One region of the Paenibacillus sp. MT124 genome, then DNA from elsewhere that is predicted to be linked to it. Evidence: a T-box and tRNA genes for the amino acid it is inferred to sense, from the RefSeq annotation. Region 1 holds a T-box; the other regions hold tRNA genes.
What was found. A T-box is a leader RNA that pairs with one kind of tRNA and senses whether it is charged. The one in region 1 lies ahead of leuS (leucine--tRNA ligase), so its partner is inferred to be a tRNA-Leu.

Region 1 (4,536 bases):
TGATTAGAATTCGTATTGATAAAAAGGTGGTGCAGAATGGAAAGTACATACAAAACCAGGCTGACTTCAGAACAGCTGAATGCAATTGCCAAGCAACATTTTAATACAGGCATCCAGGAATACAGGGAAATGATTGACGGATGGGCCAACCATGCTTATTATATCTCGCTCGGTAACGGGCAAGAGGCGGTGCTCAAAATCGCTCCTTCAAAGGTTGGTAAACCATTGCGTTGTGAGCAGGATCTTCTGATGGCGGAAGTTCAGGCACTGCGTCTCGTGGGAGAGCTTCGAGATGTACCGGTCCCCCGTGTATTAGCGTGTGATACAACATGCAGTCTTGCTCCGGCGGAGTACTTTATAATGGAATATATGCCTGGCACGCCTTATAACAAGGTCAAGGATCAGTATAGTGCAGCAGAGCAGGCAGAGATCGAAGAGCAGCTTGGTGCATTCAATCGCCGGATCAATGAGATCAAAGGTGAAAAGTTTGGCTATTTTTCAGAAAAGAAACCAAAGTATAACACCTGGAAGGAAGCATTTTTGAGTCTGATGGATGATCTGCTCACCGACGGAAGAGAGGCTGGCGTAAAACTTCCTATGGATTATGATGAGCTTGCCCAATTGATAAGAGAGAAATCGGATGTACTGAGTGATGTCAACGAGCCGGTACTCATTCACTGGGATCTGTGGGATGGCAATGTGTTTGTGGAACAGGGGCAGATTACAGCCATTATTGATTTTGAGCGTTGCCTTTGGGCGGATCCCCTGATGGAGCACTACTTCAGTCATTTTAATTATACACCAGGGTTTGTAAAGGGTTATGGTAGGGTCATCACAACGGAGAGTGAGCGAAAACGGAGAAGCTTGTACGATCTGTATTTTGATCTGATCCTGTGGATTGAATGCGAATATCGACAATATGATAACAAGGAACACATTCAGTGGGCAATTAATAACTTGGAAGAAGGAATCGAGCGATTTCGTTTGTCCTAGGCCGAATGGGGAAGAACAGCATTATCTATAGTCAAAAACCAAGCAATATTGACTTTAGTCTTGCTTTTTTATATAATGGTCCCGATATTGTATACATATTTCGATGATAAGGAACAGTAGTGGGTCCTGTACATGACAGAGAGTCGGCGGTTGGTGCAAGCCGATTGACAGTATTTCACGAACTCGCCTTGGAGAAATGCGGTGATTACACCATCCTGTGCTTGAATGTTTGGCATTCGTTCAGGAATGGAAATCCGCATCGGTTAACCGCCGTTACAGGTCCAAAGGGAGTGGATGACGAAGCACGTTCGTCCGCTAACTAGGGTGGTACCACGGGAATTCAACCTCTCGTCCCTAGCGCTGCAAACGCTATGGATGCTGAGGTTTTTTTGTTGCAATAAAAGTGAATAACCAAGAGGAGGAACAATAGATGAGTGAAAATCACCAGCCGAAGCACGGCTATCAGCCGCAGGTTATGGAGAAAAGTTGGCAGCAGTATTGGGATGAGAACAAAACGTTTAAAACAGGTGAAGACCCGGGTAAACCGAAGTTTTATGCACTCGACATGTTCCCCTATCCATCCGGTTCAGGTCTGCACGTAGGTCACCCGGAAGGGTATACGGCAACAGACATCGTTTCCCGTTTCAAACGTATGCGTGGTTATAATGTGCTGCATCCGATGGGCTGGGATGCTTTCGGCTTGCCTGCTGAGCAGCACGCTCTGGACACGGGCGAGCACCCGCGGGAAATTACATTCCGCAACATCGACAATTTCCGTCGTCAAATCAAGTCCCTTGGTTTCTCGTACGACTGGGATCGTGAGATCAGCACAACAGACCCTGAATACTATAAATGGACACAATGGATCTTCATCCAGTTGTACAAAAAAGGCCTGGCATACGTAGATGAAGTGCCGGTTAACTGGTGTGAAGCGCTGGGTACGGTACTGGCTAACGAAGAGGTTATTGACGGCAAAAGTGAGCGCGGTGGTCATCCGGTTGTACGCAAACCGATGCGTCAATGGGTACTGAAAATCACGGAATATGCAGAGCGCTTGCTGGAAGATCTGGAAGAGCTGGATTGGTCCGAGAGCATCAAGGATATGCAGCGCAACTGGATTGGGAAATCCACAGGTGCAGAGGTTATATTCGCCATTGAGGGCAGTGAAGAAGTTATTAAAGTGTTTACAACACGTGCGGATACCCTGTTCGGTGCAAGCTTTGCCGTTCTTGCTCCTGAGCATGAATTGGTCGATGCAATTACGACAGCAGAACAGCGTGAAGCCATTAAGGCTTACCAGGAGCAGGCTGCTCGCAAGAGTGATCTGGAACGTACGGATCTGGCCAAAGAAAAAACAGGCGTATTCACTGGTGCCTATGCGATCAATCCGGTTAATGGTGCAAAGCTGCCTATCTGGATTGCGGATTATGTGCTCGCAGGATACGGTACAGGAGCGGTTATGGCGGTTCCAGGTCATGATGGTCGGGACTGGGAATTTGCGAAGCAGTTCGGTCTGGACATCATTGAAGTTATCCAGGGTGGGGACGTAACACAAGAGGCGTATGCCGGCGACGGACCGCATGTGAACTCCGACTTCCTGAACGGACTGAATAACGAAGAAGCGATTGCGAAAATGATCGCATGGTTGGAAGAGAATGGTAAGGGGCAAGGGAAAACAACGTATCGCCTGCGCGATTGGTTGTTCAGTCGTCAGCGTTACTGGGGTGAGCCGATTCCAATTCTACACCTGGAAGATGGAACAATGAAGACGGTACCGGAAGATCAACTTCCTTTGCTGCTGCCGGATATCGATCAGATCAAACCTTCAGGTACTGGGGAGTCTCCACTGGCGAACGTAACGGAGTGGGTAAATACGGTGGACCCAGAAACGGGAATGAAAGCCCGCCGCGAGACCAACACGATGCCACAATGGGCGGGAAGCTGCTGGTACTATCTGCGCTTTATCGATCCACACAACGACAAAGAGCTGATCTCCCAGGAGAAACAGCAGCAGTGGCTGCCGGTTGACCTGTACATCGGGGGAGCCGAGCATGCCGTGCTTCACCTGCTGTATGCTCGTTTCTGGCACAAAGTGTTGTATGATCTGGGCGTGGTGAATACCAAGGAGCCATTCCACAAACTGGTGAACCAGGGTATGATTCTGGGAACCAATAATGAGAAAATGAGTAAATCCCGTGGTAATGTCATTAACCCGGATGAAATTGTGAATGAATTCGGAGCCGATACACTGCGTCTCTATGAGATGTTTATGGGACCACTGGAAGCTACCAAACCGTGGAATGCTAACGGGGTAGAAGGCATGTACCGCTTCCTGTCACGCGTATGGCGTCTCTTCATCAACGAGGATACTGGAGCAATCAACGACAAAATCACTGTGGATGGCGGAACGGAAGAATTCAAACGCACAGCTCACAAAACGATCAAAAAAGTTACGGATGATCTGGAACATCTGCGTTTCAACACAGCGATCAGCCAGTTGATGATCTTCATCAACGATGCTTACAAAGCTGATACATTGCCACGTGAAGCGATGGAAAACTTCGTACAGCTCTTGTCCCCGCTGGCACCGCACATGGCGGAAGAATTGTGGAGCCGTCTTGGACATGAAGGAGGCATCTCCTACGTAGCTTGGCCGGAGTATGATGAATCCATGACGGTAGATGCTGAAGTGGAGATTGTTGTACAGGTCAACGGCAAAATCGTAACCCGGGCAACGATTGCCAAAGATCTCGATGCACAGGGCATGCAAGACTTTACAATGGAACTGGCGCCTGTCAAACAGGCTCTGGAAGGCAAGACCATTCGCAAGGTCATTGCCGTTCCAGGCAAACTTGTTAATATTGTTGCCGGTTAATTTCACCGGCTCTAAATACTTCATCCAGCTTTAACAAGTCTTCTTCATACTTGTCGTGGGTTGTATGGATAAGGCTGTCAAAAACACCGTCCAGACTGTTTTTCATTAAAGCAAGTGCCTGGGCGGTAATGCCACCGGGAACGGCAACGCGAGCCTGGAGCTCTTGGGGTGTATATCCTCCTTCCGTCAGCAGCTTGCCTGTTCCGAGGAGCATTTCACCTGCAAGAGCGCAGGCGTCTGCGCGTTTGATCCCTGTTAGTTTGACAGCACTCTCGATCCATTGTTCCAGAAAGAAGGATATGAATGCAGGTCCGCAGCTGGAAAAGTCGGATGTGATCCGCGTGCAGGCTTCATCGACTTGGTAAGGTCTGCTGAAGTGACTGAGAAGTCCCTCCAGAACGGATCGGTCTTCAGGGGTCATGCGTTCGCCATGAATGCACAGGGATGCTCCGCTGCCGACCTGGTGTGTAACGCTGGGGATGATCTTGGAGACTTTGCAAGGAAGTGAAGATTCCAGATGGCGCAGCTGCACGGGACTCGTAATCGAGACGATGATATGATTGGAATTTACAACAGGCAGAATGTCGTCAATAACATGCTTGAATTCGAGTGGTTTCACGCATAGAAATATGATGTTGCTTCGGATGACAGTTTCCCGATTGCTCTGT
Region 2 (4,536 bases), 3.2 Mb from region 1:
GTTTCATGTATTGACCAGAGCGATATTATCGTTTGTTTCGTTGTTCATGTTAAGTTTAATTGAATTAGAAATTACGATATGAATCATACACCCGCGACATGTTAGTGTAAAGTCCGGTCAGATCACCGAATGGACGAATTTAAGGCATTACATATCAATGATATCGCTTACAACCAATCCATTCTCCATCCATCTCTGTGAATCTCACTAATTCTCGTCCTTATGAAAAACGGTTGTAATTTTAGATATCTGTAAGTAAACATAGGAATTTATTTAATTAGTTTTGCATTATCTAATTGTAAGCAATATAATATAACTATAGGAATTATTAACCCATTATACGATATGGAGGCGACTGATCATGTCCGTTTATGACTACAAAGTCAATACCCTTCGGGGCCAGGAAGTCGAGATGTCCGATTATCGCAACAAGGTGCTGCTGATTGTAAATACGGCAAGCAAATGTGGTCTGACCCCGCAATTTGAAGGCTTACAGGAACTCTATAACAAATTCAAAGACCGGCAGTTTGAAGTATTGGGTTTCCCAAGCAACCAATTCGCTCAGGAATCGGGATCTTCCGACGATATTGCTGAGTTTTGCCAGATGAATTACGGTGTAAGCTTTCCTATGTTTGAGAAAATTGATGTTAATGGTTCAAGCGCCCACCCTCTATTCCAGCACCTGACAAAAGAGGCACCGGGATTGCTCGGATCCAAAGCCATCAAGTGGAACTTCACCAAATTCCTCGTTGATCAGAACGGACGGGTCGTGAAGCGTTATGCTCCAAAAACCACTCCTGACCAGATTGAAGCTGATATTGAGAAACTGCTGAAATAGATCAACATGGAGAGGCCATAATTAACATGGAGCCAGAGAAAGTCCGGTTCTGTGTGAATGGCCTTTTTTATGTTTCTCCAAACGCAAAAAAAGAGGTTTTCCATATTCGGAAAACCTCTTCTTGTCGTACAATATGATGCGGTCGAGAGGACTCGAACCTCCACGGGCATACGCCCACTACCCCCTCAAGATAGCGTGTCTGCCATTCCACCACGACCGCATGTCGTAAATAATCGGCAACAAAATTGATTATACAGGATCTCAATATAAAAGTAAAGCACTTTTATTAAAACTACTTTGCACCTGTGTTTTTCCTCCAAATATCGGTTTTTATCGTCATGATCTTTTGACTGCTGCATACATTAAATTTCAAATCTTTTATACATCTTCATTTTTAATTGTAGCTCTTCACAAGAAAACATATCATATACATAACATTGTATTTTAAGATTACAACTAATATAAGTAATAAAATATAACATTTAAATATAATTAAAACTTAAAAACAAGAAACCATTGACAAAATACGGATATTTATGTGATTATATATATCATATAATTCGGATTTTAAACATAAAAGCATTCGGAAACCAATATCAATGTTATATAATATAACATTTTACGAACATAGGAGGCGAAAGACCGTGAACCGTGGGAATAAGCTGCTCGATTATGTCAAACTGCTTGATTCCTCCATTCATGTCGGAGGTTTCACCCATTCATTTGGTATGGATGTACACATTGCTGAAGGCAGCATCCGAAATGCCGATGATCTGGAATCCTTCATGCGCTGCCAGCTGCATCCCAGTATCGTTCGACTTGAGGGAATGGCGATTAAAGGTATCTACAGCGCAACAGATCATAATGACACATGGCGAACAGCACTGATTGACAAGTTGGTTCACGTTCAGCGGACTCCTTCTGATCAAAGGGAGCAAGCTGCTGCCATGGGCAAAAGACTGATCAAGCTGGCCCGGGCTCTCCACCCCTGGATTGAATTCAGCCAGCTCGAACACACCCTTGCCAAATACGAGTCTGTAGGCTGCCTCTCTACTGTTCACGCCTGGATTAACCACTACCTCGATATCCCCGTCGAGGAAGCGGTAATGGGTTACTTGCACTCAGCCATGAATGCATGCATAACCGAAGCCTCCAAAGTCCTCCCCATGCATAACGAAGCAACCCAGGAACTGCTGGTTCGCCTGGCCGCAGACCTGGAGCATGAATGGAATACCGTTAGCGCCTCCGCTGCGGATGGACCGGCACAGCCAACCTCAATGTCCATGAAATCGTTGTTCCCCAGCTTCCACATGCTTGGCGCAGGGCTGCATGCTTATCGCGCCTAATCTTACCGACTCCAAGCTCCCCTCATATTTCCCCAAACGAAAAAGCACGCAGCAACCTCCTTGCTGACGTGCTTTTTCACGTATGCCTATAGAAAATCACGTTATTACGTCATTATTTAATATAAATACACTATTTTTCATCGTTTATAATTGTTACATGACGTAAATACGTATATAATGTAATGAACAGCTCGCATCTCCCTCTATTATACACAGCCGAAGGCGGGTTGAAATACTTCTATGAGGGGTGAACCCTTTTGAACAAAAAGAAACCCGTGACTCCGTTCGGATGGGCCATCAAACGCCGCTTAACGGAGCTACAGATGGACCAGAAAACCTTCTGCGAGAAGCACGACATCCCGCCGTATCGTTTATCCAATCTTATCCATGGCACACGAAAAGCCACCCGTTTCCGAAACCAGGTCGCAGACATTTTGCAAATTTCGGATGAACTTCGATGACACCACCATTACCCTGCCGTCCCGATCCTTTAACTGATTGCCAAGGAGGGCCTATTCATGAGCTTCTTTACAACCGACCTTGAAAGGTTATCCTTTCAATCCTTACGTCATCAACTCATCATCGTCGACCGCGACTGGAGAATTCGCAGCTGCAATACTGCATGGCTGAACGGACTCGGGCGATTGCATCTCTCGAAATACAAAAAATCCGACGCCCACCGATCTTCTTGCGAAACGTTTCATTATCTTCAGCTGCTGCAGATATGGGCAGCCCAGGAGGATGAAACGGAGAATTCATCGATTATTCAGAAGTTAGAGAAGATTCAACATCCCTTTGTTCACTGCCATACATATGACATCACCGTACAGTCTGCGAACCTGGAGCTTCGATGGTTCAGGCTGGAGCTTACCCCCTTGAATCAGACGGATCCTCCTTCTCCGATGGGACTCGCTCTGATCTCGCATACAGACATCACGGAACAGAAGCGAATTGAACAGCAATTGAAGCTTGCTCTATCCGAAGTTCGGACACTACGCGGCCTGCTTCCCATTTGCGCCGTCTGCAAACAGATTAAGGACGAGCAGGACGTCTGGAATTCAGTCGAAGGTTATTTGGAGAGACATACCCACGCAGAATTTACACACGACATCTGTCCGGACTGCATCCGCAGGCTATACCCGAAGTACTCCAACATTTTGGATAAACGCTCCTGAGCAAAGCAAAAAAAAGCGAAAAATAACCACCTCTCCTATACGGACAGGTGGTGTTCAAATTGAGACATATCCAATTCCTCCGGTGATCCCTGCAGCGCAATTGCTCCCTTGTCCATGACATAGATAAAATCCGCAGCCCCGCGTACAAAATCAATGCTCTGCTCGACGAGCAGCACCGAAATGTCTCCCTTCGCCTTGATTTGTAGAATGACCTGCCGAATATCCTCGACAATGGAAGGCTGTATACCTTCCGTTGGTTCATCCAGCAACAATAGTCCAGGCCTTGAAGCAAGCGCTCGTGCGAAGGCAAGCTGCTGCTGCTGGCCACCACTCAGATCACCGCCCTGTCGTCCATACATGGTCGCAAGGACCGGAAACATCGCGAGCACATCTTCAGGAAACGTCTTCACCCCAGGCGCAGATGTCTCCAGACCGAGCAGCAGATTTTCCTTTACCGTAAGCTGGGGGAAAATCTCACGACCCTGAGGAACATATCCAATGCCTGCCTTGGCACGTTTGGCAGGTTCCATAGCGGATATATCCTGCCCTTTCCAGTGGATGGCCCCCTTCCTCGTTTTGAGCAGGCCCATCAACGTTTTCATCAGCGTCGTTTTGCCGACACCATTCCGGCCCATTAGGCAGACCACCTGTCCAGGCAAAACATCCAGATTAACACCACGCAGCACATTACTTTCCCCGTAGCCGGATTCAATTCGTTGCAGCGACAGCATGGTCATCTCTCCTTTTTCCCAAGTAGACTTCGGCCACCCTAGGATCTTCCTGCACCTCAGCCATGGTACCTTCCTTCAACAGCTTCCCTTCATGCATCACGGTCACTTTCGCCGCGTACTCGCGGACAAACTCCATGTCATGCTCCACAACCACGACCGAACGTTCACGCGCTATCCCCTGTAACAACCTGCCTGTTTTATTCGTTTCCTCGTCCGTCATCCCGGCAACCGGTTCGTCCAGCAGCAACACGCGCGGTTCCTGAAGCAGCAGCATGCCAATTTCCAGCCACTGCTTCTCGCCGTGAGATAGCGCCCCAGCCCGTGTATACACGCGGTCTTGCAGTCCAATTTGCGCTATGACCTGTTCCATTGCCGTGTTGAGTTTCCCAAAGCGCGGAATACCAAGAGTCCGAAGCGGTGAACGCTGATTTTCCGCCGCCAAGGCC
Region 3 (4,536 bases), 2.6 Mb from region 1:
TTGCGTTATCATATGCTGATCCTGTGCTGCCATATCGCAGCAAAGCGGCTTGAGAACGTTCAATACTGCGAGTGGAGATGGCCTGGATGGTAGCCCCTGCTTCTACAGCAGAAGGGTAGATATTGGTCGTTGCATGAAATCCGGCACCGATAAAACAAAGATTCGTTTGAATCATAACCATTCTCCTTCATTGTTGATCGAACCATTTTTGTCAATCTAAACAGCTTTCTCGCTCAAATGGTACAGCATCTGGCTTGCAATCTCCGAGTTGACGATATGAGGAACAGGCTGTGGTCCATTCACCAGATGCTGACGCTGCTGAACAAGATAGAGCAGGGATGCAGCCTGGAGGGACAAGCCCAGATCCATCGTCTCGGCAGGATTTCCGCTTCCACCTGCAAGATTAAGCATCTCACCTTGGGTAAGCAGCATGAGCCGTCGGCCATTCCTAAGGGTGAATTGTTCGATATCTGTTGTAAGACGTTCGGTATGTGCAGCTTCCTGCCGAAGTCCGTCCAGGTCCATTTCCCAGGAGAAATGTCCAGCGTTGGCAAGAATGATACCATCGTTCATCTGATTAAAGTGTTCCATTGAGATGGCACTCGGGCGACCTGTAACCGTGATGTAAACCTGGGCAAAAGCGAACGTTTCTTCCAGCTTCGCTACGCGAAATCCATCCAGGGCAGCTTCGAGTCCAACGATAGGATCGGTCTCAACCACAATAACCTGGCTGCCTAGATTACGCAGATATCGGGCAATCCCACGTCCACAGGAACCATATCCTACGATAACGAAGCGTCTTGTAGGCAGAATCAGATTCGTGGTGCGCATGAATCCTTCAATAATGGTCTGACCCACGTCATGTTCATTTTCCATGATGCGCTTGAGAGGACTATCATTAATGACAATAATCGGGAAGGTCACTTCCGCCCCTGTTTCTTCACGCAGCAGATTGGCTCCTGTCGTGGTTTCTTCTGTTCCGCCAATGAGCGCACTATGGTCATAGTGCTGAATGAGAGTGCGAGCCAGATCGGCTCCATTATCCATGAGAAGATGCGGCTGGTGCTCAAGCACGCGATGAATATTTTGCATATGCTGACGGCGTTCATCTGAACGTTGTCCATACACGGGAATGCCTTCGGCGATAAGTGCAGCAGCAACTGCATCCTTGGTCGTGCCTGGGCTTCCTGTTAGTACAACGTTGGCTCCACCAGCCTGTAGGGTTCGGCATAGAACCGCCGTCTTAGGCTCTACGTGAATACAAATTCCAATGGTAAGGCCAGCAAAGGGACGTTCTTTGGAAAATCGGGATTTTAGTGCAGCGAGGAGGGGCATATGCATTTCTGTCCAATGAAGATGTCGTTTTCCTTCTTCAATAATTTCAGGTGTCATGTTCATAGGTTTGCTCATATTCCTCTCTATCCATAGGTTGTTTGTCCTTGAGGACAGTTGGTGATTTTTACGATAGGAGGTTTTTAATTTCTATAAAAGGACATATGTCCTATCCATTTCAGTTCATAAAAAAGTATTGCATTCTTCTTCCAGAGCGTGTATACTCTTAATTACGGTGAAACGAGAGATGGATTAACCGGATGCTTTTCATCAAGGATGAAAAGATACATATTATGCGGTCGTGGCGGAATTGGCAGACGCGCACGGTTCAGGTCCGTGTGGGCTAACCCCCCGTGGAGGTTCGAGTCCTCTCGACCGCATCGAAGAGAAAAAGGTTCGAAGATTGCTTTTGCAATCTCTCGAACCTTTTTTTATTTTTCTACGAATTGTATTGTCCTGAAACCGGCCTGGTTACGTGTCCTCTTGGTTCGGTTGTTAGTGTTGACGCTGGCGCTGGCGTAAGAAAATCGCTGTCCATAGTCCGGACAAGGCCCCAATGATGCCGAAAAAGGAAACGCTGCCGACCACTTCATATGCCTGAAATTGGAATAAGAACGCAATTCCGCTGCCCAGGGTCGTTCCTGCAAGAAAACCGAGAGATAGGCCTGTATCTTTGCCGAGCTGCATTGGATCACCTGCTTCAAATAGTTTGTCAAAACATTTGCAAAATGCGGGTACAAGAAGTAAAGTGTGAACAGGAAAATCATTGAAATTTTTCCTATACTCATTGTGTGGCTTTTCCAGTGCAAATATGCATGAACTTAGAAACGGGAGGTTACGAACACATGAATATGAATGAACGCATTGCTGCTTGGAATGCGGAAGCACAGCAGTGTACCTGTGGACATGATCATCGGCTGGTGCAAATGCAGGTCTTTTTGGAACATGGTGCAATTCGTAGAATACCGGGGTACCTGTTGGAACAGGGCTATAACCAGGTTACTGTGGTATATGATGGCTGGACAGGTCCGGTGGCGGGATATGAGGTGGTAAAAAGCCTGAGGGATGCGGGACTCATGGCAGATGAATTCCAGATGCCGGAGAACAGTGCGGGGGATATCATTGCCGATGAGGCTGCGATTGTGCAGGTGCTGCTTGGTGTAAAACAAATGACTCAGGCCATCATCGCAGTGGGATCGGGGACCATACATGATCTGGTGCGATTTGTCTGTGCCAAAATGAACAAGCCATTTCTGTCTGTCCCAACAGCGGCATCGGTTGATGGCTTCACTTCAGCAGGAGCGCCGCTCATTGTAAGCGGCATCAAGCAGACGTTTCAGGCTGTACCGCCCGAAGCGATTTTTGCGGATATTGACATTACCCAGCAGGCTCCCCAAGCAATGACGGCGGCGGGATTCGGTGATATGTTAGGCAAATATACGTCTCTGGCAGATTGGATTGTGTCGCGTGATCTGGGCGGGGAGCCATTCTGTCCGGTTGCTTATCGGATGACGGAAGAAGCGCTGACGGCCTGCATCGAAAATGTACAAGCCATCGCCGAAGGAAGAGCTGAGGGTATAACCGCATTGATGGATGCGCTAATCATTTCCGGTGCCTCCATGCTAATTATTGATCATTCCCGTCCGGCATCCGGCGGTGAGCATCACATTTCTCATCGTTGGGAGATGGAATTGATGGCAGCGGGCCGGAAACCTGTGCTGCATGGGGCCAAAGTCGGCGTAGCTTGCGTGCTTCTTACAGAGCGCTACAAGGAACTTGCGAGTCTGTCCCGAGAACCTGTTTTTGATGTGTATGCTACTTTACCTGATGCGTCACAGCTTACGGCATGGCTTGAGCAGGTTGGGGGTCCGACCACAACAGATCAGCTTGGGGTTACACCGGATATGGTGGCACATGCATTTGCAACAGCACATACACTTAGAGAGCGATATACCGGACTCAAATATATTAATGAATCTCTGAACGTATTTTAAAATAAAACCAACCTGTACATCGGATAAAAATTATCGGAATGGCTCTGTGCTTTGGTCTTATTTGTACGTACAAATCAAGATATTATTCGTTATAAGTTCGAACAATTTGCTGAGTAAATTGAAGGGGATGCACGTCACAGGTGTATCAAGAGGCATGTTTCATTTAAAAGGCTCTGTATTCCCGTGTGGGAAGAACAGAGCCTTTTGTCGTTCGCTAATTTAGTTGTTGCGACGCTCTTTCAGGATGACATCTGCGAACAAGATGGTTTTCGGGATGCGGAAAAATTGTTCCGCTTGTTCCTGAAACGCGGCAGAAGGCAGCGTTCCCTGATGCAGCCATTTGCGGAAAGTGCCGGGATGAACCCCGATCCAGTGGCTGACATCTGTCACCGACAGATCATGGACCATACACAAGCCTGTCAGAATACGGTTGCTAACCGGAGATCGGGTCACCGTACGCTTCATGAAACGGGAAGGCTCGGGCTGACAAATGACCGGGCTTTTGCGTACCACTTCTTCATTGAAGAGAATGTGACGCGGGTAGCCTAGCAATTGGCACGCTTTGTCCAAATTGGTACTGCCGGGTATCCGCCCCTCATACACCCACGCGCTTACGCTGCGTGATGAGATGGATAGATCTTCGGCAAGCTGGGACAACTTGATATCATTGGCCATCAGCACGGCTAGAAGAACGCGGTTTCGGATTTGACAGCGTGTCGGTTTACGGAATCGTTTAACACGGACGCCTTTTCCCAAGTATTTACGGTTGATCAGAGACCACGCCTGGATGGAATGTTGTTCTGGTTGATTAGGCATATTTCCTCCGATTTTTTTAACCAAATACTACAATAAGAACCGGGGTACTTTCAAGTGCCAGGTGCACTGGTTTGGATTAGGCTCAATCCTCTGAGAAAGTTAAAGGAGGGAATTATGGACTAGGGTATGTGCAATTCATTTCCTAGTATATTCCTAGATTACAATGTTTCACTAAATTTCAGGGATCAAAGAGAACATGGAAACCAATAAATTAGGTCTTTAAGACCATTTATAGGACTTTTATACTTTTCTCTGATTTTAGTTGATATGATGCGGATTATTACCTAAAATCCACCAAAAAATTGGGACAGTACTAATCTTTATCCCAGAATGATGTGCACAAATCCGAAAATAAAATCCGCAAGTTGAACCGGGCGATTGGTCTGTCAAAATC
Region 4 (4,536 bases), 2.5 Mb from region 1:
TTTGGTCCCTGTAAAACCAAACTGAACTGCTGCAAAGATGAACACCAGAAAAACCATCGCCATCCGTTTACCCATTCGCTTCAAATCATCCCTACCCCCTCTGAAATAATGAATTTAAATCCATAATGATAGCGCTTTCCTTACGAGAAAAGAATAGTGGATGCGCGATTTCCAGAATAGGTACACTTCGCCTTTTAGCGTACATTTCACCTTGAAAGCAGGGGCATAGCAGGCTAGAACAGGCATTTCTCCAAATAGCACTGGATCTATACCTTAAAGAAAGTTGGAGTGGCTGCCCTAGGGGATTAACCGATGCCGCAAATGAAGCAATATGGACTAGCGCAAGTTGATGTCATCTATTCGAAAAATGTTCTGACGTACAGTATTTATCAACGCAAAAAACCACCAGTATAAACTATACCGATGGTCTTATAATCAAAAGATACGATCAGACAACAGCAATTCGAAGTTAAAGAGCATATCAAGGTGGCTTCTCTTGCCTCGTATCGGTGCGACCGAGCTGAATACCTTGAACGAGCTACTCCAGCTGTTTATTTATCAATGCACTATTGGTTTCTTTGAGTCTTTTTGGTCAAAAGGTTAAGCAAATAATCTTTTAAATCCACGATTCGTAAATACTCAGGCTTTTGGTCTGTTCCGCTGATAATCAAGGGGACAAGCGATTCCTGTTTACGAATTGATCCGTGGCCTCCTCCGTCCTTGTGCGTTGGTGAATTGCCACTGGTAAATTCATAGCCCGGTTTGGCCGTGACAACCAAAAATTCACCTTGGTGTGAACGGAGCGAGCTTGACAAGCGTTTCAGGACATCCGGATACTCATCGTATTTCAATGTATGTTTAACCTTGTTTGTGCTTAAGTCCAGTACCTCTTCATCCTGTTCAACCGTCCATGATTGGTTGTATGAATCGGTCAGGTTACCTCCTGATTTAAATCTGAGCTGTTTGCCTGTGGATCCCTGAACTGCGTAATTCCACTCGTTCTCTTTCCAGGAAATAAAGTCAATGCGTGGATCATCCTTTAGCAGGTTTGCTATATCTCTAAGGGAACGGTCCACCTTCAATGAATATATATAGGCCATCGTTTCATTGACGGCAAGGATGAGTTCAGTCTCCTTCGATACAGCATCACCCGGACGCATAATTTTGGCATCTCCCAGCAAAGAGGGCAGATCAATGACCGGATTCTGATCTTCAGGCAGAATACGAGTCATTCCGCTGTCACCCGCAATGATAAGGATGGCATCTTGCAAAGCTTTTTCCGGAGAACCGAATGTTTGCAACACGGATTGAAGCTGCTGATCTAACTCCTTGACTCCACGAAGTCCCGTAGGGCCTTTCTTATGTAACTCCCGGTCTAAATCCGGTAAATAGACAAACAAAAAATCCGGTAATTTATTGGATTGAATTAAATATTTTAAGGCTTCAATCGCAAATTCATTATGAATCCCCATTCGCTTCGTGAGACCATCCGGCAAGTCTTTAATCCCTTGAAACGGATTAGACAAGGCACCCAGGGACATTAAGTCCGGCCCTTTCACATCAATCTCTTTGGGTAAAGAAGCAGCTGCTTGAATCCATTGAGGTATCGACAGCTTTTGAGCGGACATCCCTCTGTATATCAGGCCGTTGATTGAACCCGATTTTAATCCTTGCCGGGCAAGATCCTCATAGATCGTAGGTAAATTCCTGTTCAAATGACTCCCGTTTAAATGGATTAGAGCATCGGTCACTACCGGGTGCACTCCTTGTTTGAGCACTTCCGTCGGGCCGGTTCCGTACATGATCATTTTTTTGTTGTCCGCAGAATACCAAGTCAGACCCGGCACACGGTGAAGGTCCGAATATGCACCGGTAAGCAAGGAGCTGTCGATCGTGACGGACATCGTGGGAAAAGAACTGACCAGATTTTTATAATATTGCCCGTTCTTGATCAGAAATTGTAAGGCAGGAAGCTCCTGCTTGTCGATTCCTTGGTCGATCGCCTGATACATTAAAGAGTCCACCATCAGGAAAATGACTTTTTTCGCATTGTTACCATTAGCGGAATTTATCCGCATCAAATCCTGTTCTTTAGGTTTCGAGCTCTGACATCCGATAAGCATGGCCAATAACAAAATCCAAGGCAATTTCCGAATCCCTTTTTTCCTCATAGACAATTCACCCCATTTATGTACATTTTGTCTTGAAAATCCTGGGGTTATTCGAGGTGCTTTTTGCCAAGAGGCAATGGGACCTGAAGAAATGCCTATTGTTCAACAATATCCTTTTTCAGCCGGCGCTCCAAACAGAAGCTCGACTTGCATACAGCTATTTTGTTTTTCTCATTTGATGAACTGCAGCATCTCTAATGTAACTAAAAAAAACAAAAAGGTCCCCAATCTGCCAGAAAAAGCAGATCAGAAACCTCATGTATGAATTGATGCGGTCGAGAGGACTCGAACCTCCACGGGGGGTTAGCCCACACGGACCTGAACCGTGCGCGTCTGCCAATTCCGCCACGACCGCATATGGTATATCTCCGAGATAATCTATCGCGGCGACAAGAAATAATATATCATGTGAAATTCAATGTGTCAACAATTAAATGATTTGGTATAAAACTACGATAACCGAAAGTTATAAAATCTGGTCGAGACCTGACTTTCCCTGATGAGAATGAACCGTGCTCTCCTCTGATACTCCAATTTACTTATTTGTCCAATTTCTGTGCTGATGAAACACAAATTACGTTTTTGTCATCATAAATAAACATGGAGAACTACTATTTTTCACAAAAAGTCTTGAATTCCGTTAACATTGCAGAAGGAAGAAAGGTTTGACAATTACGCATTTATGCAATATAGTTTCAAAAGGTTACAAAAACTTAATTATTCATTTGCCGAGTTTCATGTTTGAAAACGGGGGAACCATTTTGGGTGAATTATTCTTATACATAGGAAATATAGGGAACCTTCTACCGAACCCTTAGCTAACTCCGTAGGCATCGAAGGGAGAACATTGATTTTGAAAAAACTGATCATTTCTATTTTTGGCGCAGCCGTTCTATTCACATCTGGTGCAGCAAGCACTGAGGCAAGCAGTATCAACACCGTCGTTAACAACATGACTGGAATTCCTTACAAGTGGGGCGGCACGACGCTGGCCGGGTTTGATTGCTCTGGATTTATGAGATATCTCTTCCAAAAATATAGCATTGATTTGCCACGTACTTCACAGCAGCAGGCTAAGGCGGGTACTCCGGTATCCAAAGCCAATATCCGCACAGGTGATCTGGTATTCTTCAACACTTCAGGCAGCGGCATTTCGCATACAGGCGTATACATCGGGGGCGGACAATTCGCTCATGCTTCCAGCAGCAAAGGTGTCAGCATTACCAAATTATCAAATCCGTATTTCAACACTCGCTACGTTACCGCACGCCGGGTGACTGGACAATTTATGTATAATAAGATGCTTGGAAAAATATAAGTTGGACAAGAAACAGGCTCTGGATCATTCCAGAGCCTGTTTTGCTCTCTAGTTATTCAGCACACTTGCAGGAGAAACCTTAGTGCAATGCCTTTTGCACACGCATTGCGCCTTGAGACAGCGCGTGACCGCCGCCTACTGCTCCGGCTACCGCAACCGTCTCCATAATCTCCTGATCGGTTGCGCCCTTCGCACGTGCCTCTTCTACGTGGTAAAACGTACATACTTCGTTATTGGCAAACAATCCGATGCCGAGGGCAATCAGCTGCTTGGTTTTGGCATCAATGGCACCTGACTGAAAGCATTCACCCGTAAATTCGTGATACGCTTTGACTACGCCAGGCAATACATCGCTTAATTCTCCAATCTGATCCTTGTAGGCATGTACCTTATCATTCATCAATGTCATGGCTACCCGCACATCCTCTCGGCTGATAAGTTTACGAATTCTCGCTGTACCTATCTTCTCTCCCGAGTGGCGGAATTATGCCAAAGCATCCATGGTAATTCCATGCATCCGTCTCCAGAGCGGCTCTATTCATCAGCCGGGCTTTGGCGCGGTTCGCTAAAGAGCTGATAACGATAGCTGCGGTCCAGCTTGACCACACGTCTGTTCTGGCGACGGATAAGCACCTGTTCCCCATCCCATGCAACGATAATCCCTGTTACATCATTGGACTCCAAACCATCCCGTACCACTCTTACTTTTTCACCCGATAAGCGCAGTGCATCCAATTCTGCATCACTAATCATGTCTATGGCTCCTATGTTCCAAAATAATTTACAAAAAGAGACCTAAATGAAGAGTCATTTAGGTCTCACGTGACTGTATTGGACTGTTATGTCATTCGAAAAATGTCCCGACTGAAAGTTACCGCTGCGCGTGCTCTTTGCTGTCGTTCTTCTCGAACCAAAAATCAAGCACTTTGGCGGACATCACACGTTCTTCAAGGTACTCCACTTGATGTGGTGTAAATTGTTCTTTCCAAGCGAAGGACAACTCTTCACACAAGCCTACAATGGTCAGCAACTCTGACCAGGCAACAT

Region 2: it encodes a tRNA-Leu, which carries the amino acid that the T-box ahead of leuS (leucine--tRNA ligase) is inferred to sense. The anticodon was not compared.
Region 3: it encodes a tRNA-Leu, which carries the amino acid that the T-box ahead of leuS (leucine--tRNA ligase) is inferred to sense. The anticodon was not compared.
Region 4: it encodes a tRNA-Leu, which carries the amino acid that the T-box ahead of leuS (leucine--tRNA ligase) is inferred to sense. The anticodon was not compared.

Annotation. Positions count from the first base shown of each region.
Region 1 is NZ_CM179500.1:4,692,983-4,697,518, reverse strand. Features, by position in the region: gene AC3RCI_RS21235 (phosphotransferase family protein) at 37-993, shown strand; T-box leader at 1,088-1,352, shown strand; gene leuS (leucine--tRNA ligase) at 1,424-3,868, shown strand; gene comER (late competence protein ComER) at 3,849-4,536, opposite strand, start outside.
Region 2 is NZ_CM179500.1:1,429,005-1,433,540, reverse strand. Features, by position in the region: gene AC3RCI_RS06575 (glutathione peroxidase) at 362-838, shown strand; tRNA gene AC3RCI_RS06570 (tRNA-Leu) at 976-1,058, opposite strand; gene AC3RCI_RS06565 (urease accessory protein UreF) at 1,483-2,184, shown strand; gene AC3RCI_RS06560 (Rha family transcriptional regulator) at 2,442-2,645, shown strand; gene AC3RCI_RS06555 (PAS domain-containing protein) at 2,703-3,359, shown strand; gene urtE (urea ABC transporter ATP-binding subunit UrtE) at 3,395-4,090, opposite strand; gene urtD (urea ABC transporter ATP-binding protein UrtD) at 4,068-4,536, opposite strand, start outside.
Region 3 is NZ_CM179500.1:2,081,850-2,086,385, forward strand. Features, by position in the region: gene AC3RCI_RS09775 (Gfo/Idh/MocA family protein) at 1-175, opposite strand, end outside; gene AC3RCI_RS09780 (adenosylhomocysteinase) at 217-1,410, opposite strand; tRNA gene AC3RCI_RS09785 (tRNA-Leu) at 1,628-1,712, shown strand; gene AC3RCI_RS09790 (hypothetical protein) at 1,828-2,019, opposite strand; gene AC3RCI_RS09795 (sn-glycerol-1-phosphate dehydrogenase) at 2,178-3,326, shown strand; gene AC3RCI_RS09800 (helix-turn-helix domain-containing protein) at 3,546-4,142, opposite strand.
Region 4 is NZ_CM179500.1:2,169,482-2,174,017, reverse strand. Features, by position in the region: gene AC3RCI_RS10260 (X2-like carbohydrate binding domain-containing protein) at 1-75, opposite strand, end outside; gene AC3RCI_RS10255 (alkaline phosphatase family protein) at 567-2,171, opposite strand; tRNA gene AC3RCI_RS10250 (tRNA-Leu) at 2,442-2,526, opposite strand; cyclic di-AMP (ydaO/yuaA leader) riboswitch at 2,888-3,019, shown strand; gene AC3RCI_RS10245 (NlpC/P60 family protein) at 3,025-3,489, shown strand; gene AC3RCI_RS10240 (carboxymuconolactone decarboxylase family protein) at 3,569-3,898, opposite strand; gene AC3RCI_RS10235 (hypothetical protein) at 4,024-4,242, opposite strand; gene AC3RCI_RS10230 (hypothetical protein) at 4,361-4,536, opposite strand, start outside.